3 regions of the Brevibacillus sp. MER 51 genome follow, and region 3 is predicted to be linked to each of the others. Evidence: riboswitches for the same ligand, from Rfam matches in the RefSeq annotation. Region 3 holds a riboswitch; each other region holds the start of a gene.
What was found. A riboswitch is a leader RNA that binds a small molecule or an ion and turns the genes downstream of it on or off. The one in region 3 is predicted to bind S-adenosylmethionine.
Positions count from the first base shown of each region.

Region 1: it holds a riboswitch for S-adenosylmethionine, as region 3 does, so the genes downstream of both, metH (methionine synthase) here and M3630_RS18350 (2,3-diketo-5-methylthiopentyl-1-phosphate enolase) in region 3, are expected to answer to the same signal.
Region 2: it holds a riboswitch for S-adenosylmethionine, as region 3 does, so the genes downstream of both, M3630_RS14630 (BMP family lipoprotein) here and M3630_RS18350 (2,3-diketo-5-methylthiopentyl-1-phosphate enolase) in region 3, are expected to answer to the same signal.

Region 1 is NZ_JAMAUS010000003.1:130,916-138,196, reverse strand. Features, by position in the region: gene metH (methionine synthase) at 1-1,004, opposite strand, end outside; SAM riboswitch class I at 1,104-1,205, opposite strand; gene M3630_RS07710 (YjcZ family sporulation protein) at 1,419-1,526, shown strand; gene M3630_RS07705 (YcdB/YcdC domain-containing protein) at 1,594-3,798, opposite strand; gene M3630_RS07700 (sigma-70 family RNA polymerase sigma factor) at 3,789-4,361, opposite strand; gene M3630_RS07695 (hypothetical protein) at 4,560-5,048, shown strand; gene argS (arginine--tRNA ligase) at 5,415-7,130, shown strand; gene M3630_RS07685 (hypothetical protein) at 7,256-7,281, shown strand, end outside.
Region 2 is NZ_JAMAUS010000006.1:108,189-115,469, forward strand. Features, by position in the region: gene M3630_RS14600 (NAD(P)/FAD-dependent oxidoreductase) at 1-31, shown strand, start outside; gene M3630_RS14605 (hypothetical protein) at 215-547, shown strand; gene M3630_RS14610 (hypothetical protein) at 522-800, shown strand; gene M3630_RS14615 (MarR family winged helix-turn-helix transcriptional regulator) at 851-1,264, opposite strand; gene M3630_RS14620 (DUF3298 and DUF4163 domain-containing protein) at 1,471-2,088, opposite strand; gene M3630_RS14625 (methyl-accepting chemotaxis protein) at 2,244-3,719, shown strand; SAM riboswitch class I at 3,872-3,994, shown strand; gene M3630_RS14630 (BMP family lipoprotein) at 4,194-5,222, shown strand; gene M3630_RS14635 (ABC transporter ATP-binding protein) at 5,329-6,858, shown strand; gene M3630_RS14640 (ABC transporter permease) at 6,833-7,281, shown strand, end outside.
Region 3 is NZ_JAMAUS010000008.1:164,701-171,981, forward strand. Features, by position in the region: gene M3630_RS18320 (spore germination protein) at 1-642, shown strand, start outside; gene M3630_RS18325 (GerAB/ArcD/ProY family transporter) at 642-1,742, shown strand; gene M3630_RS18330 (Ger(x)C family spore germination protein) at 1,739-2,857, shown strand; gene M3630_RS18335 (1,2-dihydroxy-3-keto-5-methylthiopentene dioxygenase) at 2,909-3,421, opposite strand; gene M3630_RS18340 (methylthioribulose 1-phosphate dehydratase) at 3,435-4,091, opposite strand; gene M3630_RS18345 (2-hydroxy-3-keto-5-methylthiopentenyl-1-phosphate phosphatase) at 4,095-4,763, opposite strand; gene M3630_RS18350 (2,3-diketo-5-methylthiopentyl-1-phosphate enolase) at 4,760-5,974, opposite strand; SAM riboswitch class I at 6,060-6,237, opposite strand; gene M3630_RS18355 (sigma-70 family RNA polymerase sigma factor) at 6,368-6,886, shown strand; gene M3630_RS18360 (anti-sigma factor) at 6,886-7,281, shown strand, end outside.

The DNA of each region.
Region 1 (7,281 bases), on a different contig from region 3:
AAGGGACGATTGTCATCTTCGACGTAAACGACCTCGATCCCGGAGACCGCGCTCAGCGGTTCTACAGCAGCACTGCGCGGCTTGCAGTCTTTCAATGCTTCTGCCATCGCTTGAATATGGTCAGGCGTTGTTCCGCAACAACCGCCAGCGACGTTGATCCAGCCCTGTTCCGCGAACGCCCGCATTTTCGAAGCAAGTCCCTGTGGCGTTTCATGGTAATGACCGTTCTCATCTGGCAAGCCTGCGTTCGGATAACAGCTGACCGCACATTGGGCAATTCCTGATAGTGTCCGCAGATGATCACGCATGAACTCAGGTCCTGTCGCACAGTTCAGACCTATAGAGACAGGCTTTATATGCTCCAAGGAGACGTAAAACGCCTCGATATTTTGGCCCGCCAGCGTCGTGCCCATCGGCTCAATCGTACCTGACAGCATAACGGGGAGCTCCTGTCCAAGCTCTTCAAAAGCTTTGCGAATCCCGATCCCGCCAGCCTTGACGTTCAACGTATCTTGCGAGGTTTCTAAAAGAAGAACATCGGAGCCGCCGAGAATCAAACCTTTTGCCTGACGATAATACGCCTCGATCAGTTCTTCAAAGGTGACACCGCCTGTCAACGAAAGGGTTTTGGTCGTCGGTCCCATGGCACCTGCTACAAAACGCGGCCACTCCTCCGTGGAATAGGCATCCACCGCTTCTCTGGCCAAGCGAGCTGCCGCTATATTGATCTCAAGGTCTTTCTCTGGCACATCGTACTCGGCCAAAACAATGGAAGCAGCACCAAACGTATTTGTCTCGACGATGTCTGCGCCTGCCTCTAAATATTTCTCATGAATGGAACGAATCACATCTGGTCTGGTCAAGTTCAGGAGTTCATTACAGCCATCATAGGCTTCACCGCCGAAATCATCAGCAGTCAGATTCGCCTGTTGAAGCATGGTGCCCATTGCACCGTCCAGAATCAGAATTTTCCGGGAAAGCTGTTCGCGAAAAGTTGGTTTCATTGACGTGCCCCTTTTCTCCCTTGCATCTGGGTAAATAAAAAAATCCTCTTCTTTGAAAGAAGAGGATTTGTCAGCAGATACGAAAACGCCTGAGACATCCTCTTATCTTTCAAAGCACGTAGCTTTGCTGGAATTGGCACCGGATTTTTACCGGTTGCCGAGGCTTCATCAGGCCAGTCCCTCTGCCTCTCTGGATAAGAGTCGTACACTTGTCATTTAGTTGGTTTGCGAAATGTCTTGAATGTTTGCAAGTATCTTAACACCCCCTTTGTCTCCCCGTCAATTGTGAATTGTCTATTTTTTACTGAGCTTCTCTTCTTACCCGCCCATTTTTGCCTAAGCTGGGCATCCGCCCAGTCCAATATCGGCATTCGTGTATAGACTGGAGTATAACGGAAAGGAGGGGAAACAAAGATGAGTACATCTTTCTGCGGTAACGGATTCTTCGGTGACTGCTTCGCAATCGTGCTCGTGCTGTTTATCCTGTTGGTTATTATCGGGTGCTCGTGTGACGACTGTTAGATAAGTGTGTAAAAAAGGCTATCCCAAAAGCCATCAGGAATGGCTGCGGGATAGCCTTTTTTTCTTGTTATTTGGTGATGATCTTGCCTGTCACAGCATCCAGAGTAATATATTTGAACGCCAGCTTTTCGTCACTCCACGGCACATACGCCAGCTTTGGTTGAGCTAATTTTTGCCCATCCACATCTCTCCTCAAATAGACCAGCTTTAATGGCATGACTCGTAAATACGCCTCAACAGCATTGTCTTTCGAGACGATCTCGTCGGATGCTGGAAGCTCCACCAACTCGTGCGTCTCTCTGTAGTTTTCGAACTTTGTCACTTTGCCAGAAGACGGATCGACTGTTACTGAATAAGCCGCTTTTGGCCAGCGATCCTGTACTGGAATGCCATCCTTGCTCATGAGATATCTGAATTCCCATTCGCCCGAAGACACAGGATTCGTTTCGTCTGGCTGTATGACTTTCGCCAATTGCACTTCTTTTATGCCTGGATCAACGTATTTAGGCAGAAAGGCAAGTGCAGCCTCTTCCGCTTGCTCGCGTTTGACTGTCACTGCTGTATCGGATCGCGGTGACCCCAGCCCGACGACACTGCCTGTTTCTGCGAGAACTTCTACGCCGATATACTTGTCATTTTTATCATTCCAGACGTATTCCTTGCGTCCGTCACGGTTACTCTCTCTATAGGTCGAGTCATCCACTTGTATGCCGAATTCCGCTTGCAGCAACGCTTTTGCCTCATCCTTGGAGCGAACCTTGACGTATTCCTTTGGAGATTCGATCGGATGTGCTTCCTTCGTATTCAACTGATCATAAGCAAGCCCGTTATCTCCCGTTCCATACACCATCTTGCCATTGGTCGCGTCGATATACCACTCCTGACCATCTTCACGTCCTCTTTGCATGAAGGAAACAGCTGGTGTGTACTCCAGAATGGGCTGCCACATATCCCCTTGATTTGATTGTGGCTGTATTCTCGGATTCTGCACGTACCGAAGCTTCATATGCTCGCTCAGCTCTTTGATGGCTACCTCTTCTGACACAGCAGTCGATACATCCGGGTACTGCGACGGCTCAAATGATTCGAGCCCCTTATTGAAATATTCGAGGTGGCCAGAGTCGGTTGTTTCGATGCTTATTTCATCAGACAACACCGGCATCCCGTTATAGTATCTCAGGTACAATCCCGGATGGTTAGCGTCCAACAACCGATAGTTCTCGCTATCAGCCCCGAGCAGCTTGTTCAGGAACTGTCGCTCTTGCTCCAATGCTTTTGCTCCTTCTGCTCTTTTCTGGCTCTTTGCTTCCTTTTCATCCTTAAACAGAAGCCTATAATGTTCCAATGCTTGACCATTGCCAGTGATCACAAGAGAAACTTCATGACCCTCTTTGTTCGTTTTCCCCAAAATGAATGACATGCCATCGTGGTTCTTTTCTTTATCCAAAAGAAGAAGGGATGGGCTCAAATCGGGCATGGCATCTGTCAGCTTGGTGAAAAAGGCTTGTTCGCTCTTGTTCAATCGCCCGAAAAACGCGACTTGCTCACGTTCGTCAATTCCAACCGACAATACGTCGAACGGAACGGGCTGGCCGTTTTCGATCCGTTGATAATTCACGCTCATCCATGGGCCTTTTACCATATGCTCGTCGGTGTAGATCTGAGTCTCGACGAGCTGATAGGTCTTACTTTCCTCCCCCAAAAAAGCTTGAAGAAATGCGCTTGCTGCTTTCGCCGCAGTCTTGGATGATGGCAAGTTTATCTCCTTCTGTTCTTTCCGCTCACCGTTTATTGTAAAGCTCTCAATTTGTCCTGTCTGTGTATCATAGACAACATTGGCACGCGCAGTATCCCCTTCCAGTAAAGTTAGTGCACTGAATCCATAGCTTGTACGATCCACTCTTATTGTCATTTTGCTCAAGGCTGGAATCACTTTTTTCAATGGTAAGACGGCATCTTCCGCCGACACCATTACACTGTTCTGATTTGCCTCTTTATTATTTGTTTTCGTAGCAGTCGTTGCAATCGCATTCGTTACATTTTTGCCATTTGGCAACTGTGGAAACCAGCCTTGCTGGTGCATTCCCACAGCAGTAACCGCCAAGCAAGCTGCCAGCGAACCAGCCACGAAAATTCGGTTTCGATTCTTGTGTTTATTCTTTGCAATCGCATCTCTGATCCGCAATTCCATCTCTTTTGTAAACCTCACTTCCTCCACTGATTCCCCACTTGCGCTCCGCACCGCTTCACGCATTTGCTTATCTACGTCCATTCCAATCCCTCCTTTTCACACAATGCCTTAAAATGTTTTCGGGCCCGTGACAATTGGGTTCGTACGGCATCTTCTGAAATATCCAACACATGCGCAATCTCTTTTATCGACAAATCTTCATAGTAATGAAGTACCATGACTTTTCGGTACAGCGGCGAGAGCTTCATCACCTGCTCCGCTACCTGTATCTTGCTCATTTGTCCGATGACTGCCGATTCAACATTTGCCGTGTCGACCTTTTCCGGGGGTGCTTCCTCTTTGGAGAGGTATGTAGAAAAAATCTGGCGAAAGGACCACGAGCGCAAATATTTGCGGGACTCGTTGATCGCGATTCGGTAAAGCCATGTTTTCACGCTACTCTGATGGCGGAACTGATCCAGACCCCGATACGCCTTCAGAAACACTTCCTGGGTAATGTCTTCCGCAATTCCCCGATCCTTGACGATCAAGTAGGCGAGCTGCACGATGTTGTCTCCGTACTCGCTCATGAGCCTCGTCAGCTTCTCCTCGTTGGTCAATTGCAGCGTCCGGTCCACTTCGCTACTTTTGGCACTTGCATTCACGCGCTGTTCACCTCCTTGTTTCGTGTTGATATGTATTTGATCCAGCTGACTTGTTTTTGTGACAAGAATATCCAATTATTTTTTCCATAATCCTTTTCTCTTCTTCCACTGCTGCACTCTGTTACGTTGCTTTCATTGTCAGCGCCCATTGCTTTTGCTATCATGAGGCTTATTGTAGAGCGAAAGGAACGAGATGACATGGATGACTTGCAAGCACGAGAAAAAGACAAATTTCTGTCCTGTTTGGAAACCATAAAAGAACTATCCAAATCCGATTTTGAAACCTATTCCATCGTTAAGAATACCGAAACCGGGGAACATTATCTCCATTATTTTTTGTCCCACATTAACTTGTCCGAGGGAGGCAGAAGAGACGATTACGATCACTTCCTGCCGATTGAATCCGACGATATTTTAGCGATTATGTTTGGCGAACAGCCGTACCAGTTTCCGGAGAACTGGCGCTCCGCTTATTTGCGAAGTGGGAATGACAATCGATTGATCCCGTTCGATCCATCGGAAAATTACGATCTGGACGAGGCCGCTGCTGCCGAGTTGGCTATGCTAGAAAAGTTGGAGCAGTACAAAGAGCAAATGATGAATGCGGAAAACCTCAGCGCGGAAGAAAAGGAAGAGCTGACCAAGCAATATTTCGCGGAATTAGATAAGATATTAAAAAAACCTTGATCGAGGCACCTTGCATCATGACGGTATAAACAGCTATAATTCTAGTGAAACAGACGAATCGTTGATGAGGAAAGTACTCCTTGTGTGAGGACGAAAGCGAGTCGGGGACGGTGTGAGCCCGATGCCAAACCATGTGAGGAAGCGCCCCTCGGAGATGCGGCCTGAACATCCTGCGCCAGCCATTATGGGCAACGGATCGTGTAGGGCCTATGCCGGGACTGCCCGTTACAGCAGATCAAGCGGTTTTTGCCTTCCTGTTCGATGGAAGGGAAAAACAACAAGAGTGGCACCGCGGGAGTATAACCTCTCGTCTCTTTTTCACAGGAGACGTAGAGGTTTTTTTATTTGAAAGGAGTAGAAATTTAGATGAGTTACAAACACCAAGTCGCTGAAAAGATTGCCGCTACGCTCTCCTCGATGGGCGTTGACACACTGACCAAAGAAGCTGTATACGGCATGCTGGAAACACCTCCAAACCCTGCAATGGGCGATGTGGCCTTCCCATGCTTCCAATTGGCAAAAGCATTGCGCAAAGCCCCACCGATGATCGCATCAGAGCTGGCTGGACAGCTCACCGGTGCACCAGTGCGCGAATCGCAAGCAGTTGGTCCGTACGTGAATCTGTTCCTGGATCAAGAAAATGTGGCAGAGCAAGTAATCGGAACCATCCTTACCCAAGGCAGCACATTCGGAAGCAGCAATGTCGGTCAAGGGCGCAAAGTACCAATCGACCTCTCCTCCCCGAATATCGCGAAGCCGTTTTCCATGGGTCACCTGCGCTCTACCGTTATCGGGAACGCAATTGCCAACATCATGGAAAAGCAAGGCTACGAGCCAGTGCGCATCAATCACTTGGGTGACTGGGGTACACAGTTCGGGAAACTGATCGTTGCGTATCGCCTCTGGGGTGACGAAGCAAAGGTAAAAGCAGAACCAATCAAGGAGCTGCTCAGCCTCTACGTTCGTTTCCACGAAGAAGTCGAGAACAATCCTACCTTGGAAGATCAAGGCCGCGAATGGTTCAAAAAGCTCGAGGATGGCGACGAAGAAGCACAGCATCTGTGGAAATGGTTCCGTGATGAGTCCCTCAAGGAATTCATGAAGATCTACGACCTGATGAACGTAGCCTTCGACTCCACACACGGGGAAGCGTTCTACAACGACAAAATGGATCGCGTTGTTACATTGCTCGAGGAAAAAGGGCTATTGACTGAATCCGACGGTGCGATGGTCGTGAACCTCGATGAATACAACATGCCGCCATGCCTGATCAAAAAATCTGACGGCGCTACCCTGTACGCAACGCGCGATTTGGCTGCTGCCCTCTTCCGTCACGAATCGTACGATTTTGCAAAAGCACTCTATGTCGTAGGAAACGAGCAACGTCTTCACTTCCAGCAGCTCTATAAAGTGTTGGAAAAAATGGGCTATGCGTGGTCTGCAAATATGCACCACATCCCATTCGGCATGATGCTCAAGGACGGCAAGAAAATGTCCACGCGTAAAGGGAAAGTTGTTCTCTTGGAAGAAGTGTTGGCACAAGCCATTTCTGATGTCCAAAAAGTCATCGAGGAGAAAAACCCTACGCTGTCCAATAAAGAAGAAGTGGCTCGTCAAGTCGGGGTAGGCGCAGTTATTTTCCATGACTTGAAAAACTTCCGCCTCAATGATGTCAACTTCTCCTGGGAAGAGATGCTGACCTTCGAAGGGGAAACAGGACCATACGTGCAATACGCACACGCGCGTGCATGCTCGCTGCTGCGCAGAGGTGGCTACCAGCCAGCATCGGCGGTAAACCTGGCTTCCGGTGCACTCGACAGCAAAGAGGCTTGGGCAGTGATTACCCTCTTGAACGCGTTCCCAGAGATAATCGAACGTGCTGCCGATAACTTCGATCCGTCGCAAATCGGCAAGTATGTGATCGACCTGGCACAAACGTTCAACAAATTCTATGCGAATGTACGCATCCTGGCTGAGGAAGAAGATGTGAAGGCATCTCGTCTCCAGCTCGTAGCAGCAGTCGTTGCTGTGCTGAAGGAAGGTCTGCGTCTGCTCGGTCTGTCTGCTCCAGAAGAAATGTAAGAAAGAATACGAAAAGCCGGTTGCCTTCCTTTTGTGGGGAAGCGCCGGCTTTTTTGATTGTCCCGTGTCATCGTCATTCTTCTGTGAGATAATGAAACGATGGCAGATGAAAGAGGTGAGCAACAATGGGAAGAAGTGTACATTTCGGCAA
Region 2 (7,281 bases), on a different contig from region 3:
GGCTCGCAATATCGCGAAGCGCATGCAATAACGAATAGATCTTATCAAATAGGCTTCTTGCCGGGCACGCTTGTGCTTGGTGGGAGCCTTTTTTCATGAGGGAGCAGTATCGGGAAAGTAATGATCTCGACATGTCACGAGGAATTAGGCAGAAGCGTATTGTATAGAAGGGCCAATAATCAAACCACGACCTTTTGTTGGCAGGGAGGTATCTATGTTTTTTTGTGATGATGACGATACCGCTGTAATTGCACTTTGGATTATTTCCATTGGTTTTGTCATACTCGCCATTGATAAAACAACCAGATTAAGTCAAAAGCCTGCCTGCGACAATGAAAAGTTGATACAGCCCCTCATTCAATTAAACAAGCAAGTCAATGGGAAGAACAAGAATGGCAATGACGACGATGAAGATAAGCAATTCAAACGAATTGAAGAGCAAATTGCCCAATTACGCGACAGTGTTCAAGATATAAAGAAGAATTTACAGGAGAAGCCATGCAAAAACGGAGGGAAGAAGGATGATCGACAAAAATCTGGCGAATGAGCTGGTAGCGGTAGGCGGGTGGATCGCAGTTCTGGGTGCCTTCCTCGCTGCTATAGGCTCGACTGGACAGGTAGAACCGGACCAGGATACTTCTTCTACAGGGAAAGAGGCAAATGACAAAGAATCAAATGATTTGAAAAAACAAATGCTGCAACAGAAAAAACAATTGCAAAAGCAACAGATACAGCTTGAACTGATTCAATTGGAGCAAGAGCTCAACACCATCATCGATAGCACAAGGAAAAATGGCTAACAAAAAATGACTTCACCAAACTGCTTTTGGGCGAAGTCATTTTTTACTTGTTACGACGGCTGCAAATTATCGTTCATTTTTTTCAATACGCGGTTAAAAATAGCAAGTTCTGCTTCATCAAGGCCGCGGAGTGCCTGTTCCTCTTGCTCTTTGGCAGCCTCCAGCCATTCCGGGAACCGTTCGATTGCTTGTGGAGACAAGGACACATAGCGCTCACGCTTGTCATCACCCTCTGAGCGAATGATCCAGCCCATCTCTTCCAATCGAGTGAGAGTCCGGGTAATCGTCGGCGCTTCCACATTCAGGTAATTGCTCAATTGAACCTGGGTGAGCGATTCACGATAATGCAAGCAAAGGATAATACCCCATTGCGAGCTGTATAATCCCATGGGAGCCATAGACCCATTAAGTGATTTACTGAATATTCTTGCGGTTTGGCTAATTCGATGACCATAATAATGCATGAGTATATACCTCCAGGAAAGCTGGTCCGATATATCGTAAGCTTTATTGCTTAAGTAAATATGTACAATAACATACTAGCAGTTTCGGACATATAAGTAAACGTTTATTCGATGGCGAAATAATGGATTTTCTGACACAAATAGAATCAGGCGAGTGTCATGGAAGAAGACGCTCGCCTGGGTGGAAAATACGGCGGTACAGTGCATTAATCTGCGGACAAGATACTCAGTGGCCCTTTTTCATTGATGATCGGCTCCAGTTCATAGACCGAAATGGGGAACATGGGGAAACCGACGTAGTAAGGAGTAATTTCGTACAACTGGAAGTAAATGACCAGTGCTTTATCGGCGAGATAATAATCTTGATCGGGCTTAATCGAAGTAAAGCCATTAAGAGTGGGGATGTTTCTTTCTTTGATTTGACGTTTGATGTTTTCGGAAATTACCTTGACGTAATCGCTTCCTGGCTTGAATAATTCACGCAGCGTATACAGCTTGCCTGTTTGGATATCTGCGGTGATCGACCCGAGGAAGGTCATGCCGTGAGCCATTTGCGGTGTGTAGGCGTAGTTGCTCAACACGACGCTGAAAATACCGCGTTCGTTTGTCTTGATTTCGTAGCTTCCTTGCATTTCTGTATTTCCCGGTACCTGGACCCGTTGTTGCTCATGAATTAAGCCTTGAACCGTTTGATAAATCGCCCGGTTGATATCTTTTTCCGCTTGCTGGTTGGCTAGGCCTGCCAATTGGGGATAGTAAATCGTGGTGTTCGGACGGCTGATCGTACGTGTCAGCACAGTAGCTGGCAATTGATTGAGTTCCACTTTTTTCCGTTTGCCTCCTGTACGTGTGAGTTGTGTAATAGCCTATTCGAAATTGTTTTTGGCTGTTCTCACTTTTTTCACAAATTTGGCAAAGGTTTGGCTATATAATGGGGAAAGAATCCGATACATAAGTAATAAGGAAAAGGGGGGCAATTATGATTCAATTGATTCGCAATACCTTGACTGACAAAGAAGGCTTTATGATTTTCATCCTATGGAATCATTTGTGGATGGCGGGACTCATTGCCTACCAAGTGGATGTGAACTTCTGGAAAGTGACGTCCTTGGGATTGCTGGTCACTTTAATTGTTTCGCCGTATTATTTCATTCGCAAAGATAGTCTTGTGATTCGTTATCTGGTAGCAATTGGACTCATGTTCTATGCGATTTCATTCGATCACTTTACCGATTACCAGGAGATCACCTTCCTCGCTTTTATCGTCATGGGCTTTTTGGCAGCCTATTTGGATTGGAAGCTGGTCGTAACAGCGGGAATTACCCAAATCATTGTCACGGTTATCGGGTTCTACACAGGAACCTACCAGATCTTCGATGGTGATTTTTCGGAGCTCAATTTGCTTATGCGTATTGTCACGCTTCTCATGATGATGGGAGCCGTCACGTATCTGTGTCTCGCTGGACAAGCCTCCCTGCAAAAAGCGCACGACGCAAGGCAGGAAGCGGAAGAGAAGGAGCGCCGTTTGGGAGAAATGCTTTTGAACATCCAGCAAATGACCGAGCAGCTGGATCGTACCAGCGATCATGTGCATGAGCATGCGGAAGGTACGAAGCGCAATACCGATGAAATGATGGTAGCCTTCAAGGAAGTCGCCGTCGGTATGGAATCGCAGGCGAATTCTACGGTGAAGATCGAAGAAGAGGTTCAATCCATCGATCAGGAAATCGAGGCAGTCACAACACAGACCAACGCAATGAAAACAGAATCGCAACAAAATAACCGTCGTCTGACAGAAAGTGTTCAGATGATGAACGAGCTGTCCTCGCAGATGGAGCAAATTGTACAGGCAGTCAATGTGGCAGCCTCTACGATTCACCAGCTCAATCGACAGGCGAATCGCGTAGAGGAAATTGTCGGCGCTATTAATCAGATCGCGACACAAACGAATCTCTTGGCACTGAATGCGGCGATTGAATCGGCGCGTGCAGGCGAGCATGGTCGGGGATTTGCTGTTGTAGCGGATGAGGTACGCAAGCTGGCAGAACAAAGCGCGACAGCTACGCAGGAAATTACCGACATTCTCAAGTCACTCCACCAGGAAAGTGAGAATGCGGTGCAGCATATGAGCAATGGGGAAGTGTCTGTTGCAAAAGGCCAAGAGCTGGCCGTAAAAACAGTGGCCTCCATCGAAGCCGTGCGTGCCGGGATGATGGCCTTCCTGGAAGCTGCTGATCAAGTAAGCTCCAGCATGGACCGGGTAAAAGTGCGTTCTGGAGAAGTTGCCATCGAGATGTCGACCATTACAGCGGTAACCGAGGAATCGGTAGCCAACCTAGAAGAGCTGTTTGCGACAGCAGAAAACCAGCATCAAAAAGTGCGTGAGATTACGGAAGAGCTGGGCGAGTTGAATACGTTGTCGCATCGCCTCCAGCAAACCTTTCACGTAAATTAGAGGCTGTGCTTCTCGCCAATTTAATCGGTGCTGAAAAGACGAGTTTTTAAACTTTTATTCACTTTTAGAAGTGTTTGGAATTAGGAAAAAAGAATTGCATTTTTGAACCGTTCTGCTAGAATGAATTCCATTGTAACTGAATATATTCACCTACCTTATCAAGAGCGGCGGAGGGACTGGCCCGATGATGCCCGGCAACCACTGATCATGTCTATGCATGAACAGAAAGGTGCCAATTCCTGCAAAACCTGTACCATGGTTTTGACAGATGAGGAAGAGAACGGCTACGTACGCAAACTCTTCCTCCGGGAAGAGTTTTTTTGTGTATTTGTAAATGGGGAGGGGGAATAAACGAACGATAAATTAATTTTATAAGATAATATTCGTAAATAGTATTGAAAAAATAGGTAAAAAGCCGTACATTACCTAATAGGATAAAGAAAAACGTAAAGTTCGGATAGGGAGAGATACATCATGAAGAAGTTATTGCTGGCATTAACGACATTCGCAGTATTGGCAACAGGGTGCTCGACTGGAACCAGCACACCTGCAGATCAGCCAGGAGGACAAGTAGCAGGACAAGAGGGCGCGGCCAAAAAGCGAATTGCCTTGATTTTGCCCGAGAAAATCGGTGTAAATCCGTTCTTCCAACAAATGGATGAAGGGGCGAAGAAAGCCGCACAAGAGCTGGGCGCAGAAGTGAAAACAATCGAATCTACGGACCATGGAGCGATTGAAGAAAATCTGCGTGTAGCTGTTGCAGAAAATTATGATTTGATCATCACTTCTTCCTTTACATCAGAGGATGCATTGAAAAAAGTAGCTACCGAAAATCCTGACCGTAATTTTGCGATTATTGATACCGTAGTAGATTTGCCAAACGTACGCAGTGTTACTTTCCGCGAGCAGGAAGCGGCTTACCTGGTGGGAGCAGCAGCAGGCTTGGCAACGAAAACGAACAAAGTAGGTATGGTTGTCGCTCTTGATATTCCGCAGTTGAAAAAATGGACAGTTGGCTTCGGAGAGGGCTTGAAAGCGACGAATCCAAAAGCAGAGCTGATGGTCAATTATGTAGGAAGCTTCACTGACCCGGCAAAAGCGAAGGAGTTGGCTTTGCTCCAAGCTTCCAAAGGCGCTGACTTCATTAACGGTGCAGCAGCAGTAGGCGATCTCGGCGTTTTCGAAGCAGCGAAGGAAAAAGGCTTCTTCACAGCAGGTCAGGACGTTGACCGTACCACGATTGACCCAGAGCATATTGTTCTGTCCCAATTGAAAGGGACTGACGCGGCAGCTTATGAAACCGTGAAGACCTTTGTAGAAGGAACGTTCAAACCAGGTGTTGTGGCGTACGGCTTGAAGGAAAAAGGTGTTGGCGTAACCTATGTCACGCACGAAAGCAAAACGCCGCTGAACGCTTTTATTGGACAAGAAGTCGTGGATAAAGTGAAAGCGATCAGCGATGAGATCGTAGCGGGAACTCGCCAAGTACCAGATAAATTCTAAACACGCACGTCAAAATGCTTGTGCACAGTGATGGATGTGACCGACTACGGCTGTGTAGTCGGTCTTCCATTTTCATAAAAGGACGTACAGAAATGAGGGAGTGGGAATGACCGAACGCTTGGAAATGAGGGCCATGACCAAGAAGTACGGAGATTTTACCGCCAACGACAAGGTGTCGTTCTCACTGGCAGCAGGAGAAGTCCACGCGATTGTCGGGGAAAATGGGGCGGGCAAAACGACACTGATGCGGATGCTGTACGGGATGGAGCAGCCGACGTCGGGAGAGATCGTGTTAAACGGCAAGCCAGTTGTTTTTCGCGGACCAGAGGACGCGATTCGAAATGGAATCGGGATGGTTCACCAGCACTTTATGCTCTTCGGAGAATTCAGTGTGGCTGAAAATATCGTGATCGGATATGAGCCGAGGCAAGCGGGTTTTTTCAAAAGAAAGGACGCGGAGGACAAGGTGCGGGCGCTGAGTGAGCAGTATCGCATTCCGATTCAACCGCAGACCAAGGTAGCGAATTGCTCGATTGGGGAACAGCAACGGGTCGAAATTCTGAAGGTCCTGTATCAGGGAGCGGATATTATCGTGTTGGACGAGCCGACCGCTGTCCTTACCCCGCTGGAGGTACGCGACCTGCTGCAAACGATTCGAAACCTGGCAGAGAGCGGCAAGAGCGTCATTTTGATTACACATAAGTTGCAGGAAGTCATGGAGGTAGCCGATCGTATTACGGTATTGCGCGGGGGCAAAGTGACGGGAACGGTTTCGCGGAATGAGACAAATGCGGACGATTTAGCCAGATTGATGGTTGGACGTGAATTGCAGGAGCTAGCTGAGCGAGTTCCTCTGGATAAAGGTCCCTTGTTGCAGGTGGAGAATCTCACCGTTCGAGAAAAGCAGACACTGCTCGATCAAGTCAGCTTTACCGTACATCACGGAGAAATCGTAGGAATCGCTGGTGTTTCCGGGAATGGCCAATCCGAGCTGCTGCAAGCGATCAGTGGCTTGCGAGCGGCACAGGAGGGCATGGTGCGATTAGGTGGCAAGGACGTGACGAACAAATCAGTAGCCACCATACGGGATGTCGGCTTGGCGCATATTCCGGAGGATCGCTACCTGTGGGGAGCGGCCAAACTCTCAAGCGTCGAGGAAAATGCGTTGATGGGCTATCAGCGAAAGCCTGCATACAACCGCCGCGGTGTCGTTTTGCGGGAGAAATTCCGCCAAGTCGTAAAAGGCTGGGTTGAGAAGTTTTCCATCAAGACGGGCTCCCGACAATTGCAGGAGCTGGCAGGAAATCTGTCAGGTGGAAACTTGCAAAAGCTGATCGTAGCAAGGGAGTTGGGACATGAAACCCCGTTTTTGATTGCGGCTGAGCCTACACGAGGGGTGGATATCGGTGCCATGGAGTACATCCATCAGGCGCTGATCGAAAAACGCAATCAGGGGGACGCGATCTTGCTCGTCTCCTCCGAGTTGTCCGAAATTCTCGCCTTGTCTGACAGGATTTTGGTCATGTATAAAGGGCGAATCGCTGGAGAGCTTTCACGCCTGGAGGCAACTGAAGAAAAAATCAGCGTGATCATGGCGGGAGGAAGCATTCATGGCAGCAATCAAAGAGCTATCTAAGTCATTGGTGCAGCCGATCTTGGCTGTCGTTATCGGTTTGTTGACCGGTGCGCTGGTCATTGCTGCGGTTGGCGAATCGATCTTGGGCACCTACCAGGAAATGTGGAAAGGGGCCTTTGGCAGTTTTTATTTCTTTACGTCTACATTAGCGAGAGCCACGCCTATCATGCTGATTGCCTTGGGTCTTTCCTTTGCATTTCGGGCAGGGGTATTCAACCTGGGGGCGGAAGGGCAAATGGTGCTGGGTGCCGTCAGTGCTGCGCTAGTCGCGATCTATTTGCCAGCACCGGGAATGGTCAAAATTTTGGCGGGTATTTTCGCAGGAATGGCGGTTGGCGGGTTCTGGGCGTTGTTGCCAGGCTTTATGGAAGCGCGCTTTCGCATTCCATTGCTCATCTCTACGTTGCTTTTCAACTATATCGC
Region 3 (7,281 bases):
ACGTTTATTCGTTTGCTTCGATATTTAGCTTTTTTGATTGCTACTTTTTTACCTGCGATTTATATTGCGTTGATTTCTTTCAATTATGAGGTTATCCCACTCGATTTGATTTTGTCAGTCGGAGAGTCCCGCGAAAGGGTTCCATTCCCACCCTTGTTAGAGGCATTTATTATGGAACTCACACTGGAAATGCTCCGGGAATCGGGTATTCGCTTGCCGGCTCCTATTGGACAAACTGTGGGTATCGTGGGAGGTATCGTGATTGGTCAAGCGGTTGTGCAAGCAGGGATTGTGAGCAATATTATGGTGATCGTCGTTGCATTTACAGCGATCTCATCCTTTATTATTCCGAACTACGATATGGCCTCGGCAGTCAGGCTTATTCGTTTTTTGATGATGATCCTCGCTGCGATGTTTGGGTTCGTTGGAATTATTGTGGGATTAATGGCACTGATTGGCCATTTAATTACGCTGGAATCATTAGGCGTTCCTTATGGAGGCCCTCTTGCTCCTGTACGCTTCGGCGATTGGAAAGATTTGTTTATCCGCCTGCCACTGTGGAAAATGAAAGAGCGTCCCCAGTCAGCCCATACGATTGAAGAGGAAAGACAAGGCGATAATCGGCCAAGGGAGGACGGGTGATGAAAAAGTATACGTACAACCAGTTGAGCGTCCTTCAGTACATTCTCCTCATTCATGGGGCACAAGTGGGAATCGGAGTATTGACGATTCCCAGAGAATTGGCGGAGAAAGCGAGCACCGACGGATGGATATCGCTTTTGATCGGATGGCTTGCAGCAACGCTAGTCAGTCTCGTCATCACGAACATGATGAAGCAGTACCCGGAGAAGACGATTATCGATATATTTCCATTGATTCTGGGCAAGTGGCTCGGTCGTGTCGCTATTGCTTTGATGTCCATTTATTGCGCGGTTGCAGCGTTCGTTTTGCTGATAAATGCCACGGGAATCATTAATGTATGGCTCCTGTCTCAAACACCCGCCTATGTCGTTGTGTTCCTTTTTACGCTGCCGACTTATTTTGTTCTCCAGGGAGGGGTTCGCGCCATAGGAAGGTATGCCGAGCTTGTATTCTATCTTACACTTTGGATACCTTTTGTTATCACGACGGCTTATCGAGAGGTTCATTGGTTGAACTTGCTGCCAGTAATCAAGGAGGGCTGGCATCCGATCTGGGAGGCGAGCAAATCCACGGTACTCTCCTTTCTTGGATTTGAGTTTGGTTATTTCGCCTACCCTTTTCTTCAAAAAAAGCAATATGCGCCTCTTGGCATTGTCATTGCGAATACATTGACGATGCTCGTGTATATGTCTGTCATCATCGTTTGCTTTGCTTACTTTAGCCCCGATGAAATCACGCAGTATACGTGGCCTACGCTCAATTTATGGAAAGCCATTGAGTTCCGCTTTTTGGAACGTGTCGATATTCTCTTTCTCTCTACTTATATGTTTATATTGTCAACGACTGCAATACCGTACATTTATTTCTGTGTCTTTTCATCCAGTCAGTTATTCGGCATGAAGGATCACCGCAAGCATTTGCGCCTGTTCCTTCTTCTGGTACCAGTGGCGCTATGGTTTTATACGCCATCCTTTATCGATCTGAAGAAATCGATACAAATTTGGAGCTATGCAGGCGTGGTATTTGCTTATGCACTTCCTTTATTGGCTTGGGGGCCGATCAGGCTATCGAAACGAGCAGCAGGGGGGAAAAAAGCATGAGGGCATTTGCTCAGATTCTGCTATTGAGCTTGCTGGTAACCCTGTTGGCAGGTTGCAAGGATCAAATCAATTTGGAAGATGCCACTTTATCGCTCATGGTCGGAATTGATTTGAACGAAAAAAACGAGCTTCTCTTCTATATCTCAAGCCCTGTGTTCAGTCGGGAGGCAAAGGAAAAATCTGAGGAATACGGTATCCGGTCATCTACGATTAGAGAGTCGCGAATGGGCTTTGACGAGCGAGTAACAGGCTTGACCCAAGCAGGCAAAATCCAGGTGCTTGTGTTCGGGAAAAAACTGCTGGCTCACCCGGACTGGTTTCGGTTGCTGGATGTCGTTTTTCGGGATGCAAAGTTCAGTGTCAACGCTCGCATGGCTATGCTTGATGGTCCGTTGCATGAGCTGTTTGATTATAAACCAAAGGACAAACCTCGTCTGTCCATTCATGTAACAACGCTAATTGACACAGCCAATAAAAGAAATCTGACAGTAAAGACGAGGGCGCAGGAGCTCCATCGGCAAATGTATGAAAAAGGGATGACACCTAGCTTGACTGAGTTGAAGAAAGAAAAGCGGGCGGTCAAGGTAGTAGGGACGGCTTTGTTAAAAGAAAATGGAACGTACGTAGGCTCGATAGAACCGCGGGATACGATTCTTTTACAAACGCTGCTCCATGAAAAACAAGGGGAATTGTCTGTCACCATCCCGATTAAAGAGTCGAACGCTCAAAAACAAATTACGAAAGACAGGATCAGCTTTTTTATCAAGGGCGTCCAAAAAAAAGTAAAAACATCTTATCAGAACGGTCGGTTTCATTTTGACGTTCATTTCAGGTTGCGAGTATCCATATCAGAGCGAATGTTTCCGTACGACATGCAAAAGGACTACAAAAAAATGGAGCGAATGATCAGTGACGAGTTGCAGAAGGATTACATGAAGTTAATCAAGAAATGCCAGGAAACCGGTATAGACCCGTTTGGGTTTGGTCTCTATGCGCGTGCTTATGAATATAAGGAATACAAAAAGGTAGAGGATGATTGGACGAAGGCGTTTTCCAATGCCGTTGTTGAAATCAAGCCAGACGTATCGATCAAGGGAAATGGTGTCATAAAATGAAGGGTGAAAGACAAAACCCCCTGGCAATCAGTAAATGCCAGGGGTTCGTTATTAATAGATCGCTTCCCAGCCTGCTGGAGTGACGAACAGACGAATCGCCTTGATTTTGCGGTCGTCCATCAGGGTGAAGTAGTGGCGGTAGTTCGGTGGTACGGAGATCAGATCGCCTGGCTCCAGCTCGACATCGAAGTAGCGACCGTCTTTGCCCTTGATAGCGAAAATACCGTGACCATCGACGCAGAAGCGGCACTCATCATCGGTGTGGTGATGCTCGCCCTTGAATTTCACCAACAGCTCGTCGAGGTTAGGTGTTTTGTCAGAGAGGACGATAATGTCCGCTGTCAAGTAACCGCGACGTTGGCTGATTGCATCGATTTCCGGTTTAAAGGTGTCGAGAATCTCTTGTTTCTCCTCGTCTGTCGGGCTGTAGTTATCACGGTGCTTTGGATCAAGGCGATCCACGCCCCATTTTTCATAAATGATCTCTTGGGTATCCAGGAAGGAGACAACTTCCTCGGGTGCGGAAATGTACTCATTGTTGTCGTGAAAACGAATTTGTGCCATCGTTTATTCCTCCTTAATTGGTGGTTGTAGTGGACACGACTGCTTGGCGCAATTGTAGCCAGCGGGCGTGATACTCGAATAGGAACTCAAAAGCTTCCAGGTGGCGCTTGGCCTCGAAGTCATTGCCGCCCCACGTGTAGATACCGTGGTTACGGATGAGTACGCCGGGAACTTCTGGTGTAATCACTTTTTCAATTTCGGTAGCCAAGGTCGGAATATCAGCAAAGTTCTCAACAATCGGAACAGTAATGCGTGCGTTTTCTTCCCAGATTCCGAGTCCCTTGATCAGCTCTTGTCCTTGAATGGAGAAAGCCCGTTGTCCAAAGTACAGCTCGGAAATGAGGTTGTTCCATACGGTATGGACGTGGAAGCAAGCCCCTGCCTTCGGGAACGTTTTGTATACGACGGCGTGGATGAGTGTTTCTGCGGAGGGCTTGAGAGCAGTTTCATCCACCGGACGAGAGTCTTGATCCACGACCAGGTAATCTTCGGGGGACAGCTTGGTTTTGTCTTTGCCGCTTGCCGTTACGGCAAATTGCAAGGGATCGTTTTGTATTTTAATAGAGAGATTGCCACTGGTGCCGGGAAACCAGTCCCGGCGGGCAAATGTCAGCTTGGCGTCATCCAGACGGCGAAAGGCATCCAGACGTTGTTCGAGTGTTGCAGTCATGAATTAGACGACCTCCTGTTGGACTTGCTGTAAAATGCGAATCACATCGTGGAACGTGGCAAACTTGCTATGCGGCAATTGCAGCTCTTCCGCCTTGTCAGCGAGGAAGGAACGGGCAATCACATAGTCAGCGATTTTGGCTCCAGCCAAATCAGTGATGGAGTCGCCGATGACGATGCGGAAATGAGTTGCTGGATCGTAACGACGGATGATGGTCGTCTTGCACATGCCGCAGCCGTTCGTGCAATGTTCATCGCAAGCGTTGGGCCACGTAATGGTGATACGCTCGCCGCAGAAATCACTGCCATTACAGTAGATCGGTACATCGGTAAGATCGAAGGGTGCCAGGATAGGCTCCAGGAAAAAGTCGATACCGCCACTCGTGATCAACAGCTCGATGCCTTCTGCGCGGCAATAGCTCACAAATTCAGCAAATCCCGGGCGAATGGTCGCTTCATGGACAATAAAATCGATAATGTCCTGGCGCAAGGAGGAGGGCAAGAGTTGAAACAGCTTGCCAACCCCTTCCTGAACGCTTATTTTTTGCGAAAGGATTTGCTCCGTCAAGCCTTCCCACTCAGGGGGAGCAAACTTGCGGACAATCGCTACAATGTTGTCTTTTTCGGTAATCGTTCCGTCGAAATCGCAGAACAGGACGAGCTTCTTGCTCATCGTGCGCCACCCCACTTTTCCAGGGCGATCGCCAGCTCTTGTGATTCAGCGGCAGCCTCTTCCAATGTTCGGCCTGCGGTGACTGCCTCAATCGCGGCAACAAAAGCTTTTGCTCCTGCGGTTGCTCCACCAGGATGACCGTGGATTCCGCCCCCTGCATTGACGATTTGATCGATACCGAAGTCTTGATACAGCTGTGGAACCAGCCCCGGATGAATGCCGGCAGACGGAACCGGGAAGGAACGTCGTACACTATTCAGTGGGTCAGTCAAATGCTTGGCGAGCTGCAACGCTTCTGTTTTGTCCAGGGCGACATTGCCGTACGGAGACGGGAAGAGCACCAAATCCGCCCCAGCTACACGCATCAACGTGCCGAGTAGAAGCGGGGTGGCGATACCGTAGTCAGGTGAAGGATAGTAAGCCCCTGCCAAAGCCGGATGTGCCATGATCGGTACTTGTACATCAGGATCGGCTGCCAAGCGGTGCAGAGCATCGAAGCCAAACGCCAGCACGTTGAACAAAAGGCAGTCAGCACCCGCCTCTACCGCACGCTTCGCTTTTTCGTTCAGCTCATGCACAGGTCCAGTCAGGTTGGCTGCATAGAGGACGAGCTTGCCTGTTTCGGCTTCGGTCTCCTGGGCGATCTGCTTGAACGCTTTGATCCGTTCGATAAAAGGAGCGCGGTCGTCTGCAAAGAAGATTTCGTCATCTTTCACGAGATCAACTCCGCCCAAGGCTTGTGCTCGGAATTGTGTCTTCAAATCGTCGAAAGGAAGACCCAGGCACGATTTGAAAATGCTCATCAAGAGTGGACGGTCATGTGCCCCTAAACGTTCGCGCAGACCATCAATGCCGAACTTCGGTCCAGGAAAGGCCTGAAGGAATGAGTCAGGGAAAACAACGTCAACGAGCTTGATTTTGCCATCCATCGACAGTTTACCGAATATTCCGGTCAACAAGGATGGAATGTCTGCTGTAAAATTGCGAGTTGGATAGCTAACGGTAATCAGACCGCGTGTTTCTCCGTTTTCCAGTGTCGCAATCGGTGTCGCGCTCACGGCTTCACCGAGATACGGCGCTAGCTCAGCTTGCTTGGCAAGCGGCAGGTCCGTCCAGGAACCGACTGTCATGCCGACAGCAATGGCTTGCGCTTTCTTGTTCAAGTCTTTTGCTTGTGTGAGATAGGTGACGAGGATACGTTGTTCACTCATGGTACGCCTAATCCTCCTTGAATTATTAAAAAAGCCTCCCCATTGAGCGGGGAGGCGGTTCTCGACTATGAAAGCGTCTCGTCTCCTCTCATCTCTCGGGTCAGTAGCCGAAACGAGCCCAAAGTGCTCGATCTCGACTCTTATCCGTTGGAATTAGCACCGTTTCGCTATCCAAGGTACGCAATTATGAGCGTACGAATCATGGTATAGCGCCGGTTGCCGGGCATCATAGGGCCAGTCCCTCAGCCAGCTCGCGATAAGAGTTATTCGTTTCCCCCATGATATGACGTTCATTGTCAGGAGTCAATCTTTGTTTTTGTAGAGAATGTGCAGCAAGTTATGAGAAAAATGAGACCAAGGTGAAACTTTTTGGCAATTCCTTCGTGGTAAGGGATGAAGGGGTGTGAACGGCTTGGGAAAGTAGGTCTGGAGGATGTGTACCAGCTGCATGTAAACGATATTTACCGCTATCTTTTTCGGCTGACACGAGATGAGAAGCTGTCAGAGGATTTGACACAGGAAACCTTTTGTCGCGCCTTCTCTTCCTTGGACGACTACCGTGGGGAAAAAGTACGGCCCTGGCTGTTCAAGGTGGCCTATCACGCTTTCGTGGATGGTTATCGCAAGAGGACGAAACAACGATTTGCGTTTGTAGAAGCCCTGCCAGAAAGACCTGATCATTCGGCGGTTGATCCGGCTGAGCATGTCGTGAATCAGGAGCTGTGGGAAGTGGCCCACGACTATTTGGAGAAGCTTCCGGAAAAGCAGAGACAGGTCATTTTGTTGTCTGCATTGCAGCTTTCCTATGCGGAAATGGCAGAGGTACTCGGGATTGAGCTGGCAGACGTCAAGCGTTCCTTGTTTCGGGGACGACAAAAGATGCGGCAGTTGTGGAGGGAGGAAAGCCAGTGATGAACAAGGATGAGAATCATCGCGAGCAAAGGCTGCTTGCTTATTTGCGTGGGGAAATGGCGGAAGAAGATTCAAAACTATTCGAGGAAGAAATAGCGGCTGACGTGGAGTACGCACAGCGGTTGGAAAGGCTTTTGTTGGGGGAAGAAACGGGGGAGGACAAGGTGAAAATAAACCAGCCTGAAACACTGTCGGCTGAAAAACAGCGTGCCATTGTGCGCCGGGGGAAATGGAAAAATCGGTTGTCCAACGCTGGGTTCACCATAGGGATTCCCTTTTTGGCCGGAGTTGTGTTGCTGATTTTGAATGGCTGGGTCGGGTCGCTGATGCATGAAGATCTGTTCCGCGTTGCGAAGTCGATAGTCAATTTTACGCAGCCAGGTGTGAGAGTGGGG